One region of the Cupriavidus sp. FW305-27 genome, then DNA from elsewhere that is predicted to be linked to it. Evidence: predicted binding sites of a transcription regulator. Region 1 holds the regulator's gene; each other region holds the start of a gene.
The links. The regulator FNR, encoded in region 1, switches genes on or off when oxygen is low (the NO sensors DNR and NnrR bind a similar motif). The targets are predictions, from matches to a motif close to TTGATNNNNATCAA.
Positions count from the first base shown of each region.

Region 1 (3,540 bases):
TGTTGATGGTGTGCAGCCTGTCTTTGCACCTGCTCCCGGACGGATCCGGGGCACCGGAGATTTTGGATACAGCGGTGCGAAAGCCACCGCCATCTCATTGCGCAGCTAGCCGGATACCTGCTGCATCCAAGCCGTGCACTTCCCTATCTTTGCATCGAGTTGCCGGGCGTTCCGGCAGGAGATCGTTCGCATGCCGTTATGGGCCAGCCAGCGAACCTCTTGCGTAGCGCGTCCGCACATACCGGACGTCGCTGTCAGCGAACTGAAGGCCTCGGACGCAAGAAAAACGGGTATCGGGAGCAAGGCCGGCATCGCCAACACCGCAGTGCCAGCCGGACTTTTGAACCAGATCTTTTGAACCGGATGGACTGTGGGGACGGGACGGGCATCGAAAACCTTCCGCTTCCCCTGCCCTGAACTCACCTTCTGGTATGAAGGCCGCCTGGCGCTGCTCGCCCGCTGCTTACCGCGGCTCACAAGACACCGCGCGATACCGCAATGTTGGCGATTGTATGGCATTCCCGCCCCCGCCTGCAACCATCATCCGTTGCCGGCGCAGCGCCGGCGCCTCAGAACACCAGGCAGAATCCATGCTCGGCCAGCGAATGTGGCAACAGCACCGCTCGCGCAATGCCAAGGCCGCCGAACGCCATTACCGCCAGGCCGGCCCCCAGGCGCACGCCGGGACGTCGCGACAGCGTACGCAAATAGCCTGACAGGCCGGAGAGCACCAGCAGGTTAGGCAGTGTGCCGAGCCCGAACACGCCCATCACGAGTGCGCCGGACGCCGCATTGCCCGCCAGCAGCGCGAGCGTGAGCGCCCCATAGACCATGCCGCACGGCACCAGCCCCCACGCCAGGCCCACGCCGTATCGCCGCGCCAGGCCGCCGCGTGCGCGCACAAAGGACGGCATGCCGCGTGCCACGCCACCCAGCCGGCGCGCCACCGCTGCGCTGGCACGCGACGCCAGCCGCTCCAGCCAGTCGACGGTAAACGTGTTGCCGCGCAGCAACCGCCAGCCCGACCACAGCAGCATGACGCTGCCCGCGCCGAACAGCCAGCGCTGCACCGGCAGATAGTCCTGTTTCCACGCCGAAGCACCGACCGCGCCTAGCGCGGCCCCAAGCAGCATATAGGTCGAGATCCGGCCCAGGTGCATTATCAGCAACTCGCCGAGCCAGGCGGCACGGCTGGGCACCAGACTGATCGTCGCCGCCGCGCCGTGACGCTGCTCCACGGCCAGCGCCACGCCGCCGCACATGGCGGCGCAGTGGACCCCGCCCAGCAAAGCCAGCAGAAAAACGCTGATCAGTACGCCAAGTGTCAATTCTCACTCCCTACCACATCACATCGCACGGTAAAATGCCGTTATCGCGCCCTCGCTGCCATTTCTAGCAGGTTCCAATTGCTCACCTCCATTCCCATTACCGAGATGTCACCACGCTGCTCCACCTGTGCGATGGGGCAGCTGTGCCTTCCGGTCGGCATGTCGCAGCAAGACCTCGCCAAGATGGACACGCTGGTTCAGGAACGCATCCGTGTGCACAAGGGTGAAACCCTGTATCGCATGGGCGATCCGCTCACCGCGGTCTATGCCGTGCGCTTTGGCACGCTCAAGACCCACGTCACCACTGAAGACGGCCGCTCGCAGATTACCGGCTTCCACCTGCCCGGCGAAATTGTCGGTCTCGACGGGCTGGGCGAGATGCAGCATGCCTCCGATGCCGCCGCGCTGGAGGACACCGAAGTCTGCGTGGTCCGCATGAGCGAGTTGCAGTCCCTGTCGGCAGACCTGCCGTCGCTGCAGCAGCAGTTCCTGCGCCTGATGGGCAAGGAAATCACGCATGACCAACTGATGCTGGTCACGCTGGGCTCGATGCGCGCCGAGGAACGGCTTGCCGCCTTCCTGATCAACCTCTCTGAGCGCCTGTCGGCACGCGGCTATTCGGCGTCCGAGTTCGTGATGCGCATGAGCCGCGAAGAGATCGGCAGCTACCTGGGCCTGAAGCTCGAAACCGTCAGCCGCCTGTTCTCCCGCTTTGCCGAAGCCGGCCTGATCCAGATTCGCCAGCGCCACGTCAAGCTCGTGGACATCGACGGCATCAAGCAGCTCTACAGCCGCTCCTGCTAAGCGGCCAAGGCGCTGCCAGGTACCGCATGCGGACATGGCAGCGCAGACCTCACACCGATCCGCTTATTCCAGTTCGTCGGTATCGCTGAGCCGCGTCGGCATGGTGTAGAGCGTCAGTCCGCTGGACAACGCGCAGAACACCCAGGCCATCAGGAAACCAACGGTGTAGACCGATTCGCGGGACGCTTCGATCGGCTGGCCGAAGAAGTTCAGGTCACCGGGATCCACCACCGAAAACACCGTCGCGGTCGCGAACCCGGCCATCAGGAACGCCGGCCAGAGTACCCACATCAGCCAGCGCAACCTCATGGCTGCCTCACAGCGGCAGCCTTGGGCGGCGCGGCGTCGGCCTTCTCGACCACCAGGCCATGGCGCGTTGCACCCTGCACCGGCATGTCCGGATGCGTGGATGCCAGCCAGATCGTCACGCCACACGCCACCATCGCCACCAGCGGGCCGCTCATCAACAGCCACGGCCACGGCTCCTTCCACCACGGATTGCCTTGCTGACTCATCTTGCCCCCTTCATCTTGACGACCTAGCTTCACAAATCGCGCGGCACGATGAAACTGGTGGATTGCCGGATTTCGGCATGCCCCTGCTCCGTGCCTTCGCTCGTCACCGTCACGTTGATCTTGTGCGTGCCCTGCGCCGCGGCCTCGATCGGCACGCGGATCCGGATCGGCAGCAACCGGTTGGACGTCGGCGCCAGCGATTCGGCCTGCTTATCGTATTCCACGGTCAGGTTCTTCAGTTCGTCGCTGTCGGCGCGCACGCTGATCTGCATCGGCGCTTCGGTGGTGTTGATCAGCTGCAGGCGATAGACATTCTCGATCCAGCGGCCTTCCACTTCACGGCCGAGCGCACCACGGTCGCGGATGATGTCGACCTTCAGCGGCGTGCGCAGCGCGATCGAAGCCATGAACCCGGCCAGCAACGCCACCCAGATCACGGAATAAATGACCACGCGCGGGCGCAGCAGGCGCTTGCGTGATGCCGCCGCGGACAAGCCCTTGCGCATCGCGTTTTCCGAGGTGTACCGGATCAGGCCGCGCGGATATTCCATCTTGTCCATGACCTGGTCGCAGGCGTCGATGCAGGCGCCGCAGCCGATGCACTCGTACTGCAGGCCGTCGCGGATATCGATGCCCGTCGGGCACACCTGCACGCAGATGCTGCAGTTGACGCAGTCGCCAAGCCCCGCCTTGTGGTGGTCGGTCTTGCGCGACCGGCTTCCGCGCGGCTCGCCGCGGCCGACGTCGTAGGTCACGACATAGGTATCGCGATCCACCATCACGCTCTGGAAACGCGCATACGGGCACATGTACTTGCACACCTGCTCGCGCATGAAGCCCGCATTGCCCCAGGTGGCGAACGCGTAGAACAGCATCCAGAACGACTGCCACGG
Region 1 is NZ_JBYTAG010000027.1:43,803-47,342, forward strand. It holds gene scpB (SMC-Scp complex subunit ScpB) at 1-1, opposite strand, end outside; gene AC3WRI_RS15055 (sulfite exporter TauE/SafE family protein) at 570-1,328, opposite strand; gene fnr (fumarate/nitrate reduction transcriptional regulator Fnr) at 1,407-2,132, shown strand; gene AC3WRI_RS15065 (hypothetical protein) at 2,196-2,441, opposite strand; gene AC3WRI_RS15070 (membrane protein) at 2,438-2,647, opposite strand; gene ccoG (cytochrome c oxidase accessory protein CcoG) at 2,677-3,540, opposite strand, start outside.

Region 2 (3,540 bases), on a different contig from region 1:
GAGCGCGGCTTCCATCAGCTTGTCTTCCGGCGTGCCGGGGGCATACAGGAACTGGCCGCAGTGGGTGAACATGAACGCCACCGAACCTTCGGTGCCCATGTTGCCGCCGTGCTTGGAGAACGCATGGCGCACTTCGGCCACGGTGCGGGTGCGGTTGTCGGTCAGGCAGTCGACGATGATGGCCGCGCCGGCCAGGCCGTAGCCTTCGTAGCGGATTTCTTCGTAGTTGGCGCCTTCCATGCCGCCCACGCCGCGCTGGATCGCGCGCTGGATGTTGTCCTTGGGCATGTTCGCGTCCATGGCCTTGTCGATCGACAGGCGCAGGCGCGGGTTGGAGTCGACATCGCCGCCGCCGAGCTTGGCGGCAACGGTGATTTCCTTGATCAGGCGGGTCCAGATCTTGCCGCGCTTGGCGTCAGCGGCGGCCTTCTTGTGTTTGATATTGGCCCATTTCGAGTGACCGGCCATGATTCTCTCCGAAGCGGAATGCGGTGATCTGCGGTGATGTTGTGCGGGGTTGCCATGCGCGCCGTGGCCGGGGTGGCAAAGCCCTCGGACAGCGCGCGCCAGGTGACGGATATGCCTGGCGGCTGGCTATAATCAGCCCAGGATTTTATCACGCGGGCCTGCCCGCGCCGCTGCCGTGGCGAGTCCCGCGGTGCCAGACCTCAAAACCCCAGGGAACATCATGGCCGACCCCATCCTCATCGCCAAGAACGCCGAACATGAACTGATGCTGCTGCCGCAGATGGGCAACCGGCACGGGCTGATCACCGGCGCCACCGGCACCGGCAAGACCGTCACGCTGCAGACCCTGGCGCAGGGCTTCTCGCGACTGGGCGTGCCGGTCTTCATGGCGGACGTCAAAGGTGACTTGACCGGCATTTCGCAGGCTGGCCAGCCGTCCGACAAGCTCAAGCAGCGCCTGGCCGACCTGAACCTGCCGGAGCCGACATGGGGCGCGTGCCCGACCACGCTGTGGGACGTGTTCGGCGAGAAGGGCCACCCGGTGCGCGCCACGGTCTCGCACATGGGCCCGCTGCTGCTGTCGCGCATGCTGGAGTTGAACGACACCCAGCAGGGGGTGCTGAACCTGGTGTTCCGCATTGCCGACGCCAATGGCCTGCTGCTGCTCGATGCCAAGGACCTGCGCGCCATGCTGCAGTACGTCGGCGACAACGCCGGCCAGTTCACCACCGAGTACGGCAATATCTCGGCCGCCTCGATCGGCGCCATCCAGCGCGGGCTGATCGCGCTGGAATCGCAGGGTGGGGATGTCTTCTTCGGTGAGCCGATGCTGAACCTGGAAGACTTCATCCAGACCGAGAAGGGCCAGGGCGTGGTCAATATCCTGGCCGCCGACAAGCTGATGAACGCGCCGCGGCTGTACGCGACCTTCTTGCTGTGGATGCTGTCCGAGCTGTTCGAGAAGCTGCCCGAGGCCGGCGACCTGGACAAGCCCAAGCTGGTGTTCTTCTTCGACGAGGCCCACCTGCTGTTCAACGATGCGCCCAAGGCGCTGCTCGACAAGATCGAGCAGGTGGTGCGGCTGGTGCGTTCCAAGGGCGTGGGCGTGTACTTCGTCACGCAGAACCCGATCGACATCCCCGACACCGTGCTGGGCCAACTGGGCAACCGCGTGCAGCATGCGCTGCGCGCCTTTACCCCGCGTGACCAGAAGGCGGTCAAGGTGGCGGCCACCACCATGCGCGCCAACCCCAAGCTGGACCTGGAAACCGCGATCGGCGAACTGGGCGTGGGCGAGGCCCTGGTGTCGTTCCTGGATGCCAAGGGCACGCCCTGCGTGACCGAGCGCGCCTGGGTGCTGGCACCGGGCAGCCGCATCGGCCCGGCGACGGAGGAAGAGCGCAAGCAGCTGATCGCCGGTTCGCTGGTGGCGGGCACCTACGAGAAGACCGTGGACCGCGAATCCGCCTATGAAAAGCTGCGCGGCAGCGTGGCGACGGTCGGCAATGGCAACGGCAAGGGCGCCGGAGGCGCGCCGGCGGGGCAGCCAGCGGGCGAGCAGGACAGCGGCTGGCTCGGCACGGCCGGCGACATCTTCGGCACGCTGACCAAGGGCACCGGCAAGACCGGCCGCGGCGATTCGATCCTGGAGTCGATGGCCAAGTCGGCCGCGCGCACGGTGGGCTCGCAGGTCGGGCGCGAGCTGATCCGCGGCGTGCTGGGGAGCCTGCTGGGCAAGAAGAAGTAAAGACCCGGACTGACGCAATGACGGAAAGGGCCGCACGATGCGGCCCTTTCCCTTAGCGACGCTGCGCTTGTTGCTGCGCCTTGGCCGCTGCCGCATCCTCGCGCATCTTGCGCGCGAACATCCGCGCAAAGAACCACCCCATGCCGATGATGAAGACGATCACGCCCAGGCTCATCAGGCCGGTGCTGGTACTGAACAGGATCTTGAAGGCTTCCATGCTTGGCTCCCTTTGCTTTGGCGATGGCCGCCGGCGAGGTCTCGCCGGCGCCTGCCGCCAGTGTAGGGAGCCCTGTGGCGCGGACTATTGAGGCCGGTCAAGCGCAAGCCAGCCCGCCGCGCGCCACTCAGTTCTTGGTGCCGAACAGGCGGTCGCCCGCATCGCCCAGGCCCGGCACGATGTAGGCGTGCTCGTCGAGATGGCTGTCGAGCGAGGCCACGAACAGCTGCACGTTCGGATGCGCCTTCTGGAACACTTCCACGCCCTCGGGCGCCGCCACCAGCGCAACGAAGGTGATGGCCTCGTCCTTCACGCCGCGCCGCTTGAGCACATCCACGGCATGCGCAGCCGAATAGCCCGTGGCGACCATCGGGTCGCACAGGATGAAGCTGCGGTCCTCCACGTCGGGCAGCCGCACCAGGTATTCCACCGGGCGGTGCTGCTCGTCGCGGTACACGCCGATATGGCCGATGCGCGCCGACGGGATCAGCTCGACCAGGCCGTCGCTCATGCCCACGCCCGCGCGCAGCACTGGCACGATGGTCAGCTTCTTGCCGGCGATCACCGGCGCGTCCAGCTCCACCAGCGGCGTCTCGATGCGGCGCGTGGTCAGCGGCAGGTTGCGGGTGATCTCATAGCCCATCAGCAGCGTGATCTCGCGCAGCAGTTCGCGGAAGGTGCGCGTCGACGTTTCCTTGTCGCGCATGTGCGAGAGCTTGTGCTGGATCAGCGGGTGGTCGAGGATGAACAGGTTGGGAAAGCGCGGGTCTTGTTTCATGGCTGGCGGCGAGGGCTCGGCGGGATAGGGGCAAGCAGGTGAAGCGGGCGGCGAGATCGGGTCGACCAGCGCGCCGCGCCGTTGCAGCCGGATTGTAATGGAAGCGGGCCGCCCTGCCCGTGGCTTCGCTTCCGGGACCCGCCCACGCCAGCGCCGCCGGCGGGCTCCCTGAACCGCCGGGAGCGTCCGGCGGCGCCTTGCGCTAGTCAAGCGCGCGGTTCTTCGACTCGATATCCACCATGTAGATGGCGATCGCTGCCACGGCAAGAAATGACGAAAGCAGCGCCAGGGCGAGGGTGAACTGGCTGGCCATGATCGGTGCAATGATGG
Region 2 is NZ_JBYTAG010000007.1:5,327-8,866, reverse strand. It holds gene AC3WRI_RS04720 (YebC/PmpR family DNA-binding transcriptional regulator) at 1-468, opposite strand, end outside; gene AC3WRI_RS04715 (helicase HerA-like C-terminal domain-containing protein) at 689-2,215, shown strand; gene AC3WRI_RS04710 (DUF3149 domain-containing protein) at 2,268-2,432, opposite strand; gene upp (uracil phosphoribosyltransferase) at 2,560-3,210, opposite strand; gene AC3WRI_RS04700 (MFS transporter) at 3,413-3,540, opposite strand, start outside.
Region 2: AC3WRI_RS04710 (DUF3149 domain-containing protein) is a predicted target of FNR. The motif match lies at 2,520-2,533, and genes of this name have one in related genera.

Region 3 (3,540 bases), on a different contig from region 1:
ATCGAGACCCGCGTACTGGTGGTCGACGACGATGCCGACGCGTGCGGCTTCCTGACGCGCGCGCTGGGTGGCGAAGCCATGCTGGTCCACACCGCCGCGAACGGCAACGCGGCACTGGATGCGCTGACGTCCTTCGCGCCGGATGCGGTGCTGCTGGACGTGGACATGCCGGGCATGGACGGCTTTGCCGCCTGCACGGCGCTGCTGGACCGCCACGCGGACCTGCCGGTGATCTTCATGACCGGACTTGGCGATACCGGTCATATCGTGCGCGGTTTCGAAGTCGGCGCATGCGACTACGTGACCAAACCGGTGGCGATTGCCGAGGTGGTGGCGCGCGTGCGGTCTCATGCGGGCAAGGCACGGCTGGCGCGCAGCGCACGGGAGGCCGTATTCGGCAGCACGGTGCCGATGCTCGCGGCCGGCATCGACGGCCGGCTCCTGTGGATAAACGGCAGCGCGTCAGCCTTGCTGCAGGCCCAGGGATGGCCGGTAGCGATTGCCGGCGCGGTACTGCCTCCCGCGCTGCGCGACGCGGTGTTCCGCCTCTGCAGCGAAGCGGAAACTGGCGCTGATAGTCTTCACCTGCGCCGGTTGACAGGCGAGGCGGGCGACGTGGTCGTGGTGGAACTGTCGTGCAGCGGTCTGGCCCCGGCCGGCCCGGCCCTGACACTGCGCGAGGCCGAGGTGATGGCCTGGGTGGCGCGCGGCAAGACCAATCGCGATATCGCCGACATCCTCGGCATGAGCCCGCGCACGGTGAACAAGCACCTGGAACACATCTACGAGAAGCTCGGCGTGGAAACGCGAACGGCGGCAGTTGCCGCCACCCGGCGCAACTTGGGGACGGCGTGACGTGCCGTGCGCCAAGGCAAGAAGGGCCGGCGTTGCCGGCCCTTCTTGCCAGTTGGATCCCGATCAGAAGCGGTAACCCACCCCCATGCTGAACAGCCACGGATCCAGGTTCACCTTGGATACCTTGACATCCCCCGCCTTCACATCGCTCGACAGCCAGATCTTCTTGATGTCGGCGTTGAGAAACCAGTTTTTGGTCAGCTTGTAGTCCATGCCGATCTGCAGCGCGGGACCGACGCTCCAGCTATCGAGCTGCAGCGAGTTGTTGGCGATGTCCGCGCCCCAGATGCGGGTGAAGTTCAGGCCCGCGCCGATATATGGGCGGAAGGTACCGTTGGGGATGAAGTGGTACTGCACCAGCAGCGTCGGCGGCAGATGCTTGAAGGTGCCGACCTTGTTGCCGTCCAGGTAGACGTCCTGCTTCTGCGGCACTGTCAGCACCAGTTCGGCGGCGATGTTCGGCGTGAAGAAGTAGGTGACGTCGAACTCGGGAATCCACTTGTTGTTGACCGTGATGCGGTCCGACGGGCCGACGCCGCCGACGGGGTCGGAGCTGTTGGCCATGTCGAGATAGGTGCCGCGCAGGCGCACCATCCAGTTGCCCTGGGCATCGTCCGCGGCGGCGGCAGGGGTGGCGAAGGCGCCGAGCATGGCGCAGGCGGCGATGGCGGAACAGGTGACCCGGGTGCGGAGAGAGAGTGTTTTCATGAGGTTCTGCTTGGTCTGGTATCAAATCCGGACCCAGTTTGGCCGAGCAGGCCGGGTTGGGCTTTGACCCAAGACAAGTAGAAGGGAACGTGGGCTGGCTGCGTCGCGCAGGCGCTACAGCGAGGAAGGCGCCGTGGTGTGCCAGCTGCGCCGACGCTTCTAAACACATGCGGAATTATTCGTGGCGCGGTGCGATGCTGCCCCTTACGCTGTGCGAAAGATCCGAGCACGCATGCAGCGTGTGCGGATCGGCACCGAGCATGTCGTGGGCGTCCGCAAGGGCGTCTTTCCGGGTGTGCCCCGTGGGGGCGGGGCACACCGGTTTTCTTGCGGCGGCTTGCGGTGTCAGGCGTCGGCGGCCTCGGCGGACTGCGGGGCCTGCGCCGCGCCAAAGCCGGCCTGCAGGTGCCGGTTCACGCCCGAGATCACCGCGCGCAGCGATGCCGTGACCAGGTTGGCGTCGATGCCGGCGCCGAACCCTGTCGGCGAATCGCCCACGCGCACTTCCACGTAGCAGGCCGCGCGTGCATCCGCGCCGGCGCTCATCGCATGCTCGTGGTAATCCATCACGCGTACCGGCAAGTCCAGCGCATTGACGAAGGCATCGATGGGCCCGTTGCCGGTGCCGCGCACGCTGCACGGCTTGCCGTCGCGCACCATCTGCACTTCGATCTCCGTGGCGCCGCCGCTGTCAGATACCAGCTGGTGCGATACATAGCGCAGCGGTGTCTGCTGCGCGAGGTACTCGCGCTGGAACAAACCATGAAGATCATCGGCACTCGCCTCGAGCCCGGTGTCGTCGGTCATGGCCTGCACCGCGCGGCTGAATTCGATCTGCAGGCGGCGCGGCATGTAGATGCCATGCACCTGCTCCAGCAGGTAGGCCATGCCGCCCTTGCCGGACTGGCTGTTGACGCGGATCACCGCGTCATAGCTGCGGCCCAGGTCGGCCGGGTCGATCGGCAGGTAGGGCACTTCCCAGATGCCGTCCGGCTGCTGCTGTGCAAAGCCCTTGCGGATCGCATCCTGGTGCGAGCCCGAGAACGCGGTGAATACCAGGTCGCCCACATACGGGTGGCGCGGATGCACCGGCAGCTGGTTGCAGTGCTCAACGCACTGGCGCACTGCGTCGATATCGGAGAAGTCCAGCCCGGGTGCCACGCCCTGCGTATAGAGGTTGAGCGCCAGCGTCACCAGGTCGACATTGCCGGTGCGCTCGCCGTTGCCGAACAGGCAGCCTTCGACGCGGTCCGCGCCCGCCATCAGCGCCAGCTCCGCGGCGGCCACCGCGGTGCCGCGGTCGTTGTGCGGGTGCACTGACAGCGCGATGTGTTCGCGCCGTGCCAGGCGGCGGTGCATCCATTCGACCTGGTCGGCGAACACGTTGGGCGTGCTGCATTCGACCGTGGTCGGCAGGTTCAGGATCATTGGCCGGTCCGGGCCGGCCTGCCAGGCCGCAGAGACGGCGTCGCTGACTTCCAGCGAGAAGTCGAGCTCGGCCAGGCTGAAAGTCTCGGGCGAATATTCATAGGCCCATGCCGTGCCAGGCATGGCATCGGTCAGCGACCTGATCAGGCGCGTGCCCGAGACCGCGACCTCCTTGATCTCTTCACGCGAGGCATTGAAGACGATGCGCCGCCAGGCTGGCGCGATCGGGTTGTACAGGTGCACCGTGGCCCGCGCTGCGCCGCGCACGGACTCGACGGTGCGGCGGATCAGGTCTTCGCGCGATTGCGTCAGCACCACGATGTTGACGTCTTCGGGGATGCGCTGCTCCTCGATCAGCATGCGCACGAAGTCGAAATCGGTCTGCGAGGCGGCGGGGAACGCCACTTCGATTTCCTTCAGGCCGATTTTCACCAGCTGCTCGAAGAAGCGCAGCTTGCGCGCCGGGTTCATCGGCTCGATCAGGGCCTGGTTGCCGTCGCGCAGGTCGGTGCTCATCCAGCGCGGTGCGCGCGTGATGGTGCGGGCGGG
Region 3 is NZ_JBYTAG010000021.1:80,922-84,461, reverse strand. It holds gene AC3WRI_RS12795 (response regulator transcription factor) at 1-855, shown strand, start outside; gene AC3WRI_RS12790 (OmpW/AlkL family protein) at 919-1,563, opposite strand; gene leuA (2-isopropylmalate synthase) at 1,909-3,540, opposite strand, start outside.
Region 3: AC3WRI_RS12790 (OmpW/AlkL family protein) is a predicted target of FNR. The motif match lies at 1,627-1,640, and genes of this name have one in related genera.

Region 4 (3,540 bases), on a different contig from region 1:
CTGCTGGGCCGCTTTGCCGTGGCGGCGCTAATGTTCGTGGCCTGGTCGCTGGCGGCGCGCGCGGCCTGGCCGCCGCTGCGCGAGGCGCCGCGCCACCTGCTGGCAGGCGCGCTGATGCAGGGCATCTACCTGTGCGCCGGCTACGGCGCCGTGGCCAGGGGCCTGCCGCCGACGATCATGGCCCTGCTAGGCGCGCTGCAGCCGCTGCTGACCGCGCTGCTTGCCATCCCCCTGCTGAAGGAGCTACCTTCCAGGCGGACGTGGCAGGGCCTGGCGCTGGGTGCGCTCGGCGTCGCGCTGGTGGTCGCCCCGGCGATGCAGGCCGGCATTCACCCGGCCGCGTCGGCCCTGTCGCCCTGGATCGTGCTGCTGGGCGTGCTGGCCATTGTCTCCATCACCATGGGAACCCTCTTGCAGAAGCCCGCCATCGCCGCCTGTGACTTGCGCGCCAGTTCCGCCTGGCAGAACCTGGGCGCCATGCTGGTAGCCGCCGCGATGGTGGCGATCCAGGCCGCCGACGCGCCGCTGCACTGGCATGGTGGCGTGGCGCTGTGGGCCGGACTGGCATGGGCGGCGATCGGCCTGTCGGGCGCCGGCACCTGGCTGCTGGTCAGCCTGGTGCGGCGTGGCCAGGCCGCCAATGCCGCGGCGCTGATGTTCCTGGCGCCGCCGCTGGCCGCGCTGCAGGCCTGGCTGCTGTTCGGCGAACGGCTGGATGCGGTGCAGGCGCTGGGCATGGCGGTGGCCGGCGCGGGCGTCTGGCTGTGCCAGACCCCTGGCAGGTTGCGGCATGCCGAAGCCCGCTGAACCCCAAGCCTCGCCGCTGGTCGAGCATCGGCGCTACCGCCCGCAGCCTGACGGCCACCAGCACGGCTACCACCAGTTGCTGTTCGGTCTGGCCGGCGCCACCGAGCTGGAGATCGACGGCCACGTCTATCGCGTGGACGACCGCACCGGCCTGATCGTGCCGGCCGGCAGCCATCATGAATTCCTGGGCTTGGACGGCAACCTGCAGCTGGTGGCGGACTTCCCGGCGCGCTCGGTGGCACTGCCCGCGCGGCTGATGACGCGCCCGCGCACGTTCCCGCTGGACGGCGCCTTCGGCAGCCGCGTGCGCGCGCTGGCGGCATGGCGAGCCGCCGCAGCAGCACGCGGGCCGCAGACCGACTGGCACCTGGCGGCAACGCTGGCCGCGGCGCTGGCGGACTGCCTCGGCATGCCCGGCGACGAGCAGGTATTCCCGCTGATGGCCGTTGATGCCTACCTGCGCGCCAACCTGGCCGCGCCACTGCGCGTGGCGGAAGTCGCCGGGCATTTCGGCTGGAGCGTGCGGCGCTTCCAGACCCTGTTTGCCGAGGCCTTCGGCGATACCCCGCACCGCTACCAGACCCGGCTGCGGCTGGACCGCGCGCTGCAGCTGCTGACGCAATCCACGCTGCCGCTGGCCGAGATCGCGCTGGCGTCAGGCTACCCGGACCAGACCACCTTCACGCGCAGCTTCACGCGGCGCTTCGGGCAGCCGCCCGGGGCGTGGCGGGCGGCCGCACGCGGCTAGCCTGCCTGCGCGGTAGTCGATTCTGGCACCGGACTAACCGTGGTGACCCTCTCGCGTCGAGGCGAGTTAGAGGGCGGCGCAGGTTGAACGTGCGGCGTATAAGGCTTCCGCCCCTTGCGAGATCCGAGCGCTTAGCGCCGCATTGATCTGCGTCAGACTCAGATCATGCAGGGAAGCTATTGTGTCAATAAGGTCCCGCGAGTCCCGATATCGCATCGGACTCAACGGTCTGCTTGCCCAGTTTCCCAGGAGGGCGCCATGGCCACCCCACTAGCCACCTCGCTTCCAACTTCACCTTCCGCCGCGCTTTCCACCCCGGGCCCGACACCGCTTGCCGCCTGGCATACCGACCATATCCATTTCGCCTCAATGCTCGACCTGCTGGAAAAGCAGGTCAGCACCTTCCATCAGGGCGAGCAGCCCGACTACGGCCTGATGGCCACGATCATCCAATACCTGCGCAACTATGGCGATTGCGTGCACCACCCCCGTGAGGATGTTGCCTACGCGCTGCTCGTGGACCGGGATCCCGGCACGCGGATCATCATCAGCCGGTTACTGCAGGAACATCGCGTGATCGCCACAGTCGGCGCGGAATTGCTCGACCGCCTGCGTGAAGCCCAGAGCGAGGTGGTCACCTCGCGAGCGGCACTGGAAGCGGCCGCCGCCATGTACCTGGTGTACTACCGCAACCATCTGTCCACCGAGGAAAAACAGGTCATGCCGCGCGCCGCCCGGTTCCTGACCGAAGCGGACTGGGCGGAGGTCGCCGCCATCGATCCGGCCAGTGCCGATCCGCTATTCGGCGCCAATGTGGAGAGGCGCTTCGCGACTTTGCGCAAGCAGATCGACAGTGAAGCGAACGCGTCCATGCACTGAACGTCGGTCGCTTCGCGGCACTGCCGGGCCTCGGCTCAGAACTTATGCCTGCGGCGAGTGTCTTGGCCCTGGCAGAAACCGTCCCGGGCTTTTTAACGGCATCCGGCAACAGCAATGACGGACAGGTATTGCAGCCTATTTGCCGCTCTGGCGGCCCAGCAGCACCGTCTCGCCGGTCTCGCTCGAGTGCCGGCGCAGGGCGTCGCGGACCGAGGCGCCGGTGCCCTCAGCCCACCCTCAGCCTCGCCATGACGATGGTTCTTCTATAGCAACCACTCCCCGATCATCCGCAGGATCTCCGCCTTCACGGCTGCAGGGTCCATGGAAGCCCGGTTCAGGCGGTGCACGGAGATACCGCGCAGCAGGCTCATCAGGATGAAGGCCGCGGATTTTGTGTCCACGTCCGCCCGGATCTGCCCAAGGGTCTTCGCCTCGTTGAGCTTGTACTCGACGTAGGCCATGTTCTTTTCGTTGTAGTCGTGGACAAAGCCATGCAGCGGCGAGTCGGCAACGGACGAGTCAAGCACGATGAAAAACATCGCGCGGATACTGTTGACCGCGTTTTCCGGCCGCTGGGTGTAGGCGTCCACCAGCGAATAGATGCCGTGAATGCCGCGGGTATCGCTGCCGTCCTTCTTGCGCTGGGCATTGAATTCACGCGAGAGCTGTTCCAGACATTCCTCCAGCAGCTTTTCCTTGGAGCCGAAGTGATTGTGCGCCAGGCCGCGGCTATAGCCCGCCTTGGTGCCGACTTCATTCATCGTCAGCCCGGCGAGGCCTTTTTCAGAAATCAGCCCGATTGCGGCCTGCACCATACGGCTGACAGACTCCTCACGCCGTTGCTCCTGGGTGCGACTGGTTTGCTGTTTCATAGGTAGTGAGCGATATGTCGCCTGCGGCGCGCCGACCGATGCATGGATCGGCCGGCTATGTCTCGAAGCAGTGGTAATGGTCCATGGCGCCGTTGTGGCTGCGTTGAACAGGATATGGGTCTGTTCACGCGGAGCTGCACGGCAGCCCAAATTGTACCGAAGCGAACGGGCCACTTTTCAGAACTGCGTCGACACAAGGCCCTGCGTGCGCAGTTTCCGGCGCAGCAGTAAGGC
Region 4 is NZ_JBYTAG010000083.1:21,741-25,280, reverse strand. It holds gene AC3WRI_RS29195 (DMT family transporter) at 1-807, shown strand, start outside; gene AC3WRI_RS29190 (AraC family transcriptional regulator) at 791-1,555, shown strand; gene AC3WRI_RS29185 (hemerythrin domain-containing protein) at 1,814-2,434, shown strand; gene AC3WRI_RS29180 (TetR/AcrR family transcriptional regulator) at 2,698-3,306, opposite strand.
Region 4: AC3WRI_RS29185 (hemerythrin domain-containing protein) is a predicted target of FNR. The motif match lies at 1,698-1,711, and genes of this name have one in related genera.